Regions from separate parts of the Mixta hanseatica genome, predicted to be linked through region 1. Evidence: predicted binding sites of a transcription regulator. Region 1 holds the regulator's gene; each other region holds the start of a gene.
What was found. The regulator LexA, encoded in region 1, represses DNA repair genes until DNA is damaged. The targets are predictions, from matches to a motif close to TNCTGTATGTACATACAGNA.

Region 2: the regulator LexA is predicted to act here: its motif matches at 1,965-1,984, upstream of K6958_RS12410 (DinI-like family protein).
Region 3: the regulator LexA is predicted to act here: its motif matches at 1,763-1,782, upstream of K6958_RS09720 (metal-dependent hydrolase).

Annotation. Positions count from the first base shown of each region.
Region 1 is NZ_CP082904.1:3,910,526-3,913,803, reverse strand. It holds gene plsB (glycerol-3-phosphate 1-O-acyltransferase PlsB) at 1-503, opposite strand, end outside; gene K6958_RS18580 (diacylglycerol kinase) at 632-1,000, shown strand; gene lexA (transcriptional repressor LexA) at 1,106-1,714, shown strand; gene dinF (MATE family efflux transporter DinF) at 1,816-3,138, shown strand.
Region 2 is NZ_CP082904.1:2,582,837-2,586,114, forward strand. It holds gene fliT (flagella biosynthesis regulatory protein FliT) at 1-265, shown strand, start outside; gene yedD (lipoprotein YedD) at 337-816, opposite strand; gene K6958_RS12400 (DUF6388 family protein) at 1,038-1,361, shown strand; gene iraP (anti-adapter protein IraP) at 1,560-1,844, opposite strand; gene K6958_RS12410 (DinI-like family protein) at 2,032-2,271, shown strand; gene K6958_RS12415 (hypothetical protein) at 2,317-2,463, opposite strand; gene cspE (transcription antiterminator/RNA stability regulator CspE) at 2,778-2,990, opposite strand.
Region 3 is NZ_CP082904.1:2,001,341-2,004,618, reverse strand. It holds gene kduI (5-dehydro-4-deoxy-D-glucuronate isomerase) at 58-894, shown strand; gene kduD (2-dehydro-3-deoxy-D-gluconate 5-dehydrogenase KduD) at 917-1,678, shown strand; gene K6958_RS09720 (metal-dependent hydrolase) at 1,802-2,377, shown strand; gene K6958_RS09715 (L-cystine transporter) at 2,568-3,278, shown strand, end outside.

The DNA.
Region 1 (3,278 bases):
AAACGCACAAAGCTATCGCGCCCCAGCCACAGTACGGCAAAAAACTTCTGTACGCCGTTCAGTTCGCGTAGATGAGGGGTTTGTTCGCCCTGCACCTCACGCCCCGGCGCACGGCCGAACATCACCGAAACCGGTACCATCTGTACATCGAGATCGGGGTTGTTACGGTGCAAATCGAGGTAGTCGTGGAACAGCTTCACGGATTCCTGATTCGGCACGAAATAGGGGAAAACGCGCGGCCCGTCATGAATAAAGACGTGACGCGGCAGCAGGGCGCCGTCTATCTCCAGCGGCTCCAGTGGATCGGGCAGATCGTGCAGACGGCACTGGGTGCGCAGCGCAAGGAGATCGGCCTTTGAATCATAAGGCAATACATACATAATGGGGCGCGAGGTATCGAGTCCCAGTTCCGCTACCGGATCGCCCGGAATCGCCTTACTCTTAACTAAAAATGTAAGTGGTAAATTCAGTAACTTATAATAAAGTTTACGCCAACCTGACATAGACAACATGAAGCCTCTTGTTAGCAAAGCGCCGCAAGCATACCAGAAAGCGCATTGAAGATCTGTGGTGTTGCATTTAGTGCTGCACCCTGACATTGACGTTAAACATTGCAAAGGGTTCCCTGTAGATGGCAAATAACGTAACGGGCCTGATCCGCATCATTAAAGCAGCCGGATATTCGTGGAAAGGCCTGCGGGCAGCCTGGCAACATGAAGCGGCATTTCGCCAGGAAGCGATACTGACGCTGGCAGCGGTGATTATCGCCTGCTGGCTTGACGTCGATGCCATAACGCGCGTTTTGCTTATTGGCTCCGTGTTTCTCATTATTATCGTCGAGATCCTTAACAGCGCTATCGAAGCGGTGGTGGACCGCATCGGCAGCGAGTTTCATCCGCTGGCCGGCCGTGCCAAAGATATGGGTTCTGCGGCGGTGCTGCTCAGCATCATACTGGCCCTTTTTGTTTGGGTAACCCTGTTATGGCCTTATTTACGATAAAGTTTCCATAATAGATAAAGAGTTGTTTTTTACACAGCTTCCGGTTTCCATTCCACTAATACCTGTATATACTCACAGCGACTGTATAAACAACCAGGGGGCGGGATGAAAACCTTAACGGCTCGGCAGCAGCAGGTTTATGACCTGATTCGCGATCACATTAATCAGACAGGTATGCCGCCAACGCGCGCGGAAATCGCCGCCCAGTTAGGCTTTCGCTCCCCTAACGCCGCAGAGGAACACCTGAAAGCCCTGGCGCGTAAAGGCGTCATTGAAATGGTGTCCGGCGCTTCACGCGGTATCCGCCTGATGGCGGAAGAAGAAAACGGTCTGCCGTTGATTGGTCGTGTCGCCGCCGGCGAACCGTTGCTGGCGCAGGAGCATATTGAAAGCCGTTTCCAGGTCGACCCTAACCTGTTCAAACCCCACGCTGACTTTCTGCTGCGCGTTAGCGGTATGTCGATGAAAGATATCGGCATTGTAGATGGCGACCTGCTGGCGGTGCATAAAACGCAGGATGTGCGTAACGGCCAGGTGGTCGTAGCACGCATTGATGATGAAGTCACTGTTAAACGCCTGAAGCGTCAGGGCAATACCGTGCAGCTGCTGCCGGAAAACCATGATTTCCAGCCGATTGTCGTCGATCTGCAGCAGCAGACGCTGACTATCGAAGGTCTGGCCGTTGGCGTTATTCGTAACGGCGACTGGCTGTAATGACTCTGTGGCGGCCTGCTGGCCGCCGCTCGCTTCCCCTTTAGCTTTTGTTCCGGCGATAACCGCTGTGGCCTGTCGCCATATTTTTTCTGCGGATTGCCATGCACTTCTTCTCTGCGACCGATAAACACCTCTGGCGGCTGGCGCTGCCTATGATCCTCTCAAACATTACCGTACCGCTGCTGGGCCTGGTAGATACTGCCGTTATTGGCCATCTTGATAGCCCTGTCTATCTTGGCGGCGTAGCCGTAGGCACCACCGCGACCAGCTTTCTTTTTATGCTGCTGCTTTTCTTGCGCATGAGCACTACCGGGCTGACCGCACAGGCGTTCGGCGCGGGAGATAAACCAGCGCTGGCTCGCGCGTTGATGCAACCTTTAGCGATTGCGGTTATCGCCGGTATCGCCTTTATTCTGTTGCGGGGGCCGTTAAGCGCTTTGGCTGCGCAGGTTGTCGGCGGCAGTCCGGCAGTGCTGGAGCAGGCGCAGCGTTTTATTGCTATACGCTGGCTCAGCGCGCCTGCCTCGCTGGCTAATCTGGTCATCCTCGGCTGGCTGTTGGGCGTGCAGTATGCGCGGGCGCCGGTTATCCTGCTGATTGTCGGTAATCTGGTCAATATCCTGCTCGATTTATGGTTTGTTATTGGCCTTGGCTGGGGCGTGACTGGCGCGGCGGCGGCGACCGCCATCGCTGGGACGGTTTCGTTGCTGGTGGGGCTGGTTTTAGTCTGGCATGTGCTGCGCCTGCGGCAGATCAGCTTTGCGCACCTTAAAGAGGGATTGAAGGGCGATGTGCGGCGGTTGCTGCGTTTAAACCGCGATATCATGCTACGTTCGCTGCTGTTGCAGCTGTGCTTTGCCTCGATCACGATTTTAGGGGCGCGCATGGGCAGCGAGATTGTGGCGGTAAATGCCGTGCTGCTGATGTTTCTTACCTTTACCGCCTATGCGCTGGATGGCTTTGCCTATGCGGTTGAGGCGGTTTCGGGCGAAGCCTTCGGCGCACGCGATAACAGCAAGCTACGGCGTGTATGGCTTGCCGCCTGCCGCCAGGCGGGGCTGGTCGCGCTGCTGTTTGCCTTAGGATATGCGCAGTGGGGAAGGGAGATTGTCGCTATGTTGACCTCTTTGCCGCAGCTGCAGGCGCTGGCGAATCACTACCTGCCGTGGCAGATGCTGTTACCCGTGGTGGGCGTTTGGTGTTATTTACTGGATGGCATGTTTATTGGCGCCACGCGCGGACGTGAAATGCGCAACAGTATGGCATTGGCGGCGCTGGGCTTCGGCCTGACGTTATTAACCGTGCCGCTATTGGGCAATCACGGGCTATGGCTGGCTATCAGCGTTTTCTTACTGCTGCGTGGATTGACACTGGGATGGGTATGGCATCGTTATCAGCGGCGTGGCGATTGGTTCACGCTTTGACACATTTTATACGGCTACGCTTATTCACTGAATTCGCTGGTTTTTCAGCATAGCCGACACTTTTTACGCCGCTTTATTAGTTCATATCTCTATGTTTTTAAGCAAAACCACCGGTTTCTACTATTATTAAAAGTGTAAGA
Region 2 (3,278 bases), 1.3 Mb from region 1:
ACTGATCGGTCATGAGATGGGCTATGTGCAGGCGGTAGAAAGCGTGACGCTTGCCATGGCCGGCACTTCCCTGCCCGCCGCGCTGCAAACGCAAATCCGCCCGCTGCTGAAGCAATTGTTGGATAATGAAAACCTGATTAAAAGTCTGCTTGTCAGCCGCATGGATGAGCTGCGCACGATGGTGAATCAGGGCAACCAGCAAAAGAACGTGACCTCTGCCTACGGACGTTTTTCCGGCAACGTTCTTCATCCTTCCGATCTGTAAATCGGGGCGCCGGGCAAAAGCATGGATAACCGAAATGCAGAAGATGACGCCCGCGCGTCATCTTCTGTTGGCTACGGCTGGCCTGCGGCGGGTTGCGTCGCGAAAACGGCGCGCATATTGTGCGGCTCGATATTCTGAATAACCGCGGCATCCGGCTGTAACGCCACCTGCTCCAGCGCCTGCTGGCATTCAATCGTCGGCTGTTCTACTTTTTTCAGCGTCAGCTTGTCGTAATGCAGTTCATTGCCTTCCAGTGCCAGCGGCATTACGCGTAGCTGCTTATTCACGTTAACGTATTCTCCGTTTAGCAGCGTCAGCTTACCAGGCTTGGCTATCACGCGCTGCCACTGGCGGCAGTCCAGCGTATCGCCTTCGGCAGTAATGATCAGGCTACCCATCGCCCGATCGCTAATCAGCCCGCGCTGCGGCCCGGTAGTTTGCCAGTAACCTTGCAGATTGGCCGGAGCCGGTGTTTTTACCGCCTGCTGATATTGATCAATCTGCGCACAGCCCGTCAGCGCCAGCGCGCCCAACAGCATCCACTTTTTCATTCTGGCTCCCTAACCTTCATTTGATGGCGGCTACGTTATAATTTTTCACCCCGCCAGCGCAAGAAACTTGCGCATCAGAGAGAGAATGCGTGCATGTGACGGGGGTTTTTACCCCCGCCCGGCGCGCGGTGCCTAAGTTTACGGCGGTTAAACGGCGATCTCCTGACAGCCACGGCGCGTCAGGTTACACTTAGTGCTGTCTTTATTTACAGGTTACCGCCATGAAAACGCCTCAAGAGTATTATGCCATCGCCCGTTCTATGTTTTTGTCGGCCCATCCTGACTTTCAGGCCGCCCTTGATAGCCTGACGCAGGAAGAAGCGGACAGCTTTAATATGCCGCTGGCGCAGTATCGCAGTCTGCAAGCAGATCGGCTGTACGCCTCGTTCTTACGCGCAAAAAATCAAGATGCGATTCTGTTTTCAATCCAGCTGGCGGAACCCAATAAAGAAGTGGCGATGCAGGCGATAGAAGCCTATCTGCACGAGCACGCTGCGGCGTTGGGGATGACATGGGAAGAGTTTTGTCAGAAAAACGATCTGTAAAAGCTGGAGTGGCATCCTAATAAAAAGAGTGGGTTACTGATCCAACCAGTCACGCTAATAGCGAATATAGTTGTACAAGAGAATTGATTTTGTATAACTTGATCGGGTGGCGACAGTCACAACCAACCTTGAACGAATAGTGCTTTGCACTACCTCTGGAAGTGTCGCTGGATTTCCACCTCCAGAGGTTATTTTTAATTAATGCTCCGCCGCCTTATCAATATACTGCCTCACCGCCAACAGCCGGTTAATGTGCGTCAAAAGCAGATCCACATCGGACTGGATCACATCGGGCGTAGCGCACGATGCCGCCAGTATGGCGTTATTAATATTCTTTTCGATGCTGTCTGAACCTTCTTTCCCGGCAGTTAACAATAGCGCGGCGATCAGCAAAGATTGAGCTTCTACCTGCGCCGTGATTTCTTTGGCTTCGACATCCATTTTTGCCAGTTTCATCAAAATATCGATGACAAGATGTTTCATAATAATCCCCTGTTAATTTACGCCGAAACTAGCATGCATGGGTGCTGGATTGTATAAGACAAAACGTAAAGCCGAGAGCATCCCAATTTTCTCTGGCCAAAACGCGAAAAATGCATTTGATACTGTTTGCATATCCAGTATGATAGCTGGCGCTTCGAGCGGTGCGGAATCAAGAGGATTGCTAACCATGTTTGTTGAACTGATTTATGACAAGCGCAACGTTGCCGGGCTGCCTGGCGCGCACGAACTTATCCTGGAAGAGTTGCAAAAAAGAATTCATCGCACCTTCCCGGATGCAGAGGTGAAAGCCAAAGCCATGCAGCGTAACGCCATAGAAAGCGACGCCAGCAAAAGCGATAAATCGATTATTATCCGCATTGTTGAAGAGATGTTTGATGAAGCGGATATGTGGCTGGTGGCGGAATAACCCGATGCCAGATAAAGAAACCGCCCTTCGGGGCGGTTTTTTTGGCTAGATAACCGTGCTGGGATCCTGACTTTCATCATCGTCATCTTCCAACGGATCGGCATCATCATCGTCATCAGCGATTTCGTCCGGGGTTTGCGGCACGGGCTCATCATCTTCCAGCGGATCGTTTACATCGGGACGCTCTGACATGTTAACCTCCAGTAGCCCGACAGGGGCTTAATAAGTGTAGGTCTCTGCCGCCGATCACCAGGGAACAAATTTATCACCTGTTGACTGGGTCACAGTTAAGGTGTGTATCAGCGTCTGGCGGGTTGGCCTATGGCAATTTCAGCCATAAAAAAAGGCCCACCGAAGTGAGCCTTTTTGTTCAAAATACGAACCGAAGCCGCTTTTGAAAGAGTGCGCCGGTCAGCAGACCGAAGCTTTTGCCTTTATCATGTAGCCTTGCTGCTCAGGTTAACACCTTCATCGCTATCACACGGCCGGATGCAGGCTAAAACGCCTTACAGCGCAACAACGTTAGTTGCTGACGGACCTTTAGCGCCGTTCTCGATAGAGAACTCAACTTTCTGGCCTTCGTCAAGGGTTTTGAAATCGTTGCTCTGGATTGCAGAGAAATGTACGAATACATCCTTGCTGCCGTCTTCCGGAGAAATGAAGCCGAAACCTTTCTCAGCGTTAAACCATTTTACTAAACCAGTCATTTTGTTAGACATAGATATTTCCTTCTTGATGGGTGAGCCAGTTATCGTGGCATACAAGGTCTGTATTGCAGAGAATACTTACTGGGCACTTAGGAAGAGGCTCAAGAAGAAGGGTATCTAAGATAACGCTTTAAATGAGGACTGCTTTACTAAAACTGCTTTCATAAGGTCTGACTTCCAAACCGATGCGCCATTTACTCATGGAACCTAAGCGAGCGCAAGCGTTATTTTAAATTGTTTTTCTCAGAGGCTGACAATAAAAGCGCAGCGTTTTTTTATACTACCCCGACAAATACGTAA
Region 3 (3,278 bases), 1.9 Mb from region 1:
TGATAACGACACGCGTATACCTGGTTTTATGGGTTTCAACCTCAGAGAGGCATCGACATGCAAGTCCGTCAAAGCATCCACAGCGACCACGCCCGTCAGCTTGATACCGCTGGCTTACGGCGTGAATTTCTCATTGAGAACATTTTCACAGCTGACAACTACACCATGACCTACAGCCATATCGACCGCATCATTGTCGGTGGCGTGATGCCGGTGCGCGAAAGCGTCACTATCGGCAGCGAAGTGGGGAAACAGCTGGGCGTCAGTTATTTCCTTGAGCGCCGCGAACTAGGCGTTATCAATATTGGCGGTCCGGGCCTGATCGAAGTTGATGGCAAAGCCTGGGAAATCGGCAACGAGCAGGCGCTGTATGTCGGCATGGGCGCGCAGTCGGTGGTGTTTAAAAGCGTGGACGCCAGCCGGCCCGCTAAATTTTATTACAACAGCGCCCCGGCCCATACGCGTTACCCCGATAAAAAAATTACCCTTGAAGAAGCCTCGCCCACCACGTTGGGCGATCCGTCCACCAGCAACCGCCGCACCATTAATAAATTTATCGTGCCGGATGTACTGCCCACCTGTCAGCTGACGATGGGCCTGACCAAACTGGAAGAAGGCAGCCTGTGGAATACCATGCCCTGCCATACTCATGAACGCCGTATGGAAGTCTATTTTTACTTCGATATGGATGAGGAAACCGCCGTGTTTCATATGATGGGCCAGCCGCAGGAGACCCGTCATCTGCTGGTGCATAACGAACAGGCGGTGATTTCGCCAAGCTGGTCGATTCATGCCGGCGTCGGCACCAAACGCTATACCTTTATCTGGGGCATGGTGGGTGAAAATCAGGTCTTTGACGATATGGATCACGTCAAAGTCAGTGAACTGCGTTAACGACGATTACAGGAAGCAAAAAATGATACTGAATGCATTTAACCTTGAAGGAAAAGTGGCGCTGATCACCGGCTGTAATACCGGGCTGGGTCAGGGAATGGCGGTCGGCCTGGCGCAGGCAGGCTGCGATATCGTTGGCGTTAACCACGCCGGCGCCGATGATACTCCCGTGCTGGTCGAAGCGACCGGCCGCCGCTTTACCAATATTAATGCCGATCTGATGGACAGCAGCTGCATTCCGCAGGTGATGGAACAGGCAGTTGCCGCCTATGGACGCATCGATATCCTGGTAAACAACGCCGGTATTATTCGCCGTCAGGATGCGATTGAGTTCAGCGAGCAGAACTGGGACGACGTAATGAATATCAACAGCAAAACGGTATTCTTTCTGTCGCAGGCGGTGGCGCGCCAGTTTATCAGTCAGGGCAACGGCGGCAAAATCATTAATATCGCCTCGATGCTCTCTTTCCAGGGCGGCATTCGCGTGCCTTCCTATACCGCCTCCAAAAGCGCGGTGATGGGCCTGACGCGCCTGATGGCCAACGAATGGGCGGCGCATAACATTAATGTTAACGCTATCGCTCCAGGCTATATGGCGACCAACAATACCGAGCAGCTGCGTAACGATGAAGATCGCAGCCAGGAAATCCTTGGCCGTATTCCGGCCGGACGCTGGGGCAAGCCCGACGATATGATGGGTCCGGTGGTGTTTTTAGCCTCAGCCGCATCTGACTACGTTAATGGCTACACCCTGGCCGTTGACGGCGGCTGGCTGGCGCGCTAACCATAACGGATGGAGTCTGGCTCCGTCCGTTATTCACTTTTGGTTACAGCGTCACAACTTCCATTCCACTGTATAAATCCCCTATACTGGATACATTGACAGTTATGTATCCAGGTTATCTCCATGACGGCCGAAGGCCACGTTATTTTCGCCATTGCCAGCGCTATTTTTGCCAAGCGCGCTGAGCTAACGCCAGAGCTGGCAAACGGCGACTGGTGGCACATTATTCCGGCGGTGCTGTTGACCTGCCTGCTGCCCGATATCGATCATCCGCGCTCTACGCTTGGCCAGCGCTTTCGCTGGATTTCGCAGCCTATCGCTCGGGCATTCGGCCATCGCGGCTTTACCCACAGTTTGCTGGCGGTGCTGGGCGGCGTAACGCTGCTGCAGTTTAATCTGCCGCACGGCTCCCCATTACCCAGCGATGCCATGCACGGCATGGTATTAGGCTATCTCAGCCATATTGCAGCGGATATGCTCACGCCGGCCGGGGTGCCGCTGTTGTGGCCGTGCCGCTGGCGTTTTCGACTGCCGATATTAAATACCAAATCGGGCAATCAGCTGGAGCGGTTGTTCTGTCTGGCGCTGGTCGCTGGGGCGCTCTGGTTCCCGCCCGGCATGCCCCATTTTGGCGCTGACGGCTGGCCGGCGCGCATTATGAATAATGTACAGATGGGCATTGATCGTCTGCTTAACTGATTTCCCGCTGATTTTGCATACAAATTCGGGCAAAAAGTTATAACCCATTCCATTCGGTTCTAATAACGTCCGGTTATGACCTGATACCATTCCGCCTATTGCGCAACACGCTGCGCCGATAAAAACACTTCTTCCTGCCCCACAGGCTGCATGATTACGCGGCGGTGGGGTAATCTCATGGAGAAAAAAAATGAACGTTCCCCTTATTTTGAATATTTTGACGTTTATCGTCCTGCTGGTGGTGTTATCCCGGCTTGGCCGCCAGGGCTGGAGCCTGTCTAAAAAGGTCCTGGTAGGCCTGGTGATTGGCGTTCTGTTTGGTCTGGCGCTGCAGTTAATCTATGGCGAAAACGCCGCGGTGCTGAAAGAGTCAATAAGCTGGTTTAACGTAGTGGGCAATGGTTACGTTCAGCTGCTGCAAATGATTGTTATGCCGCTGGTATTCGTTTCTATTCTTAGCGCCGTGGCGCGCCTGCATAATGCCTCCTCGCTGGGGAAAATCAGCTTGCTGACCATTGGCGTTTTGCTGTTTACCACCGCTATCGCCGCGCTGGTCGGGGTGTTTGTCACTACCCTGTTTGGCCTGACCGCCGAAGGGCTGGTGCAGGGCGTGCAGGAAACGGCCCGTCTGTCGGCGATTCAGTCTAACTATGCGGGCAAAGTGGCCGACCTTAGCGCGCCGCAGATGCTGCTCTCTTTTATCCCGAAAAATCCGTTTGCCGATCTGGCCGGTGCTAACCCCACCTCCATTATCAGCGTGGTAATTTTTGCCGCTTTCCTTGGCGTGGCCGCCCTGCAGCTGTTGAAGGATGACCAGGAAAAAGGCGAGCGCGTACTGAAAGCAATCGAGGTTCTACAGCTGTGGGTAATGAAGCTGGTGCGCCTGATTATGAAGCTGACA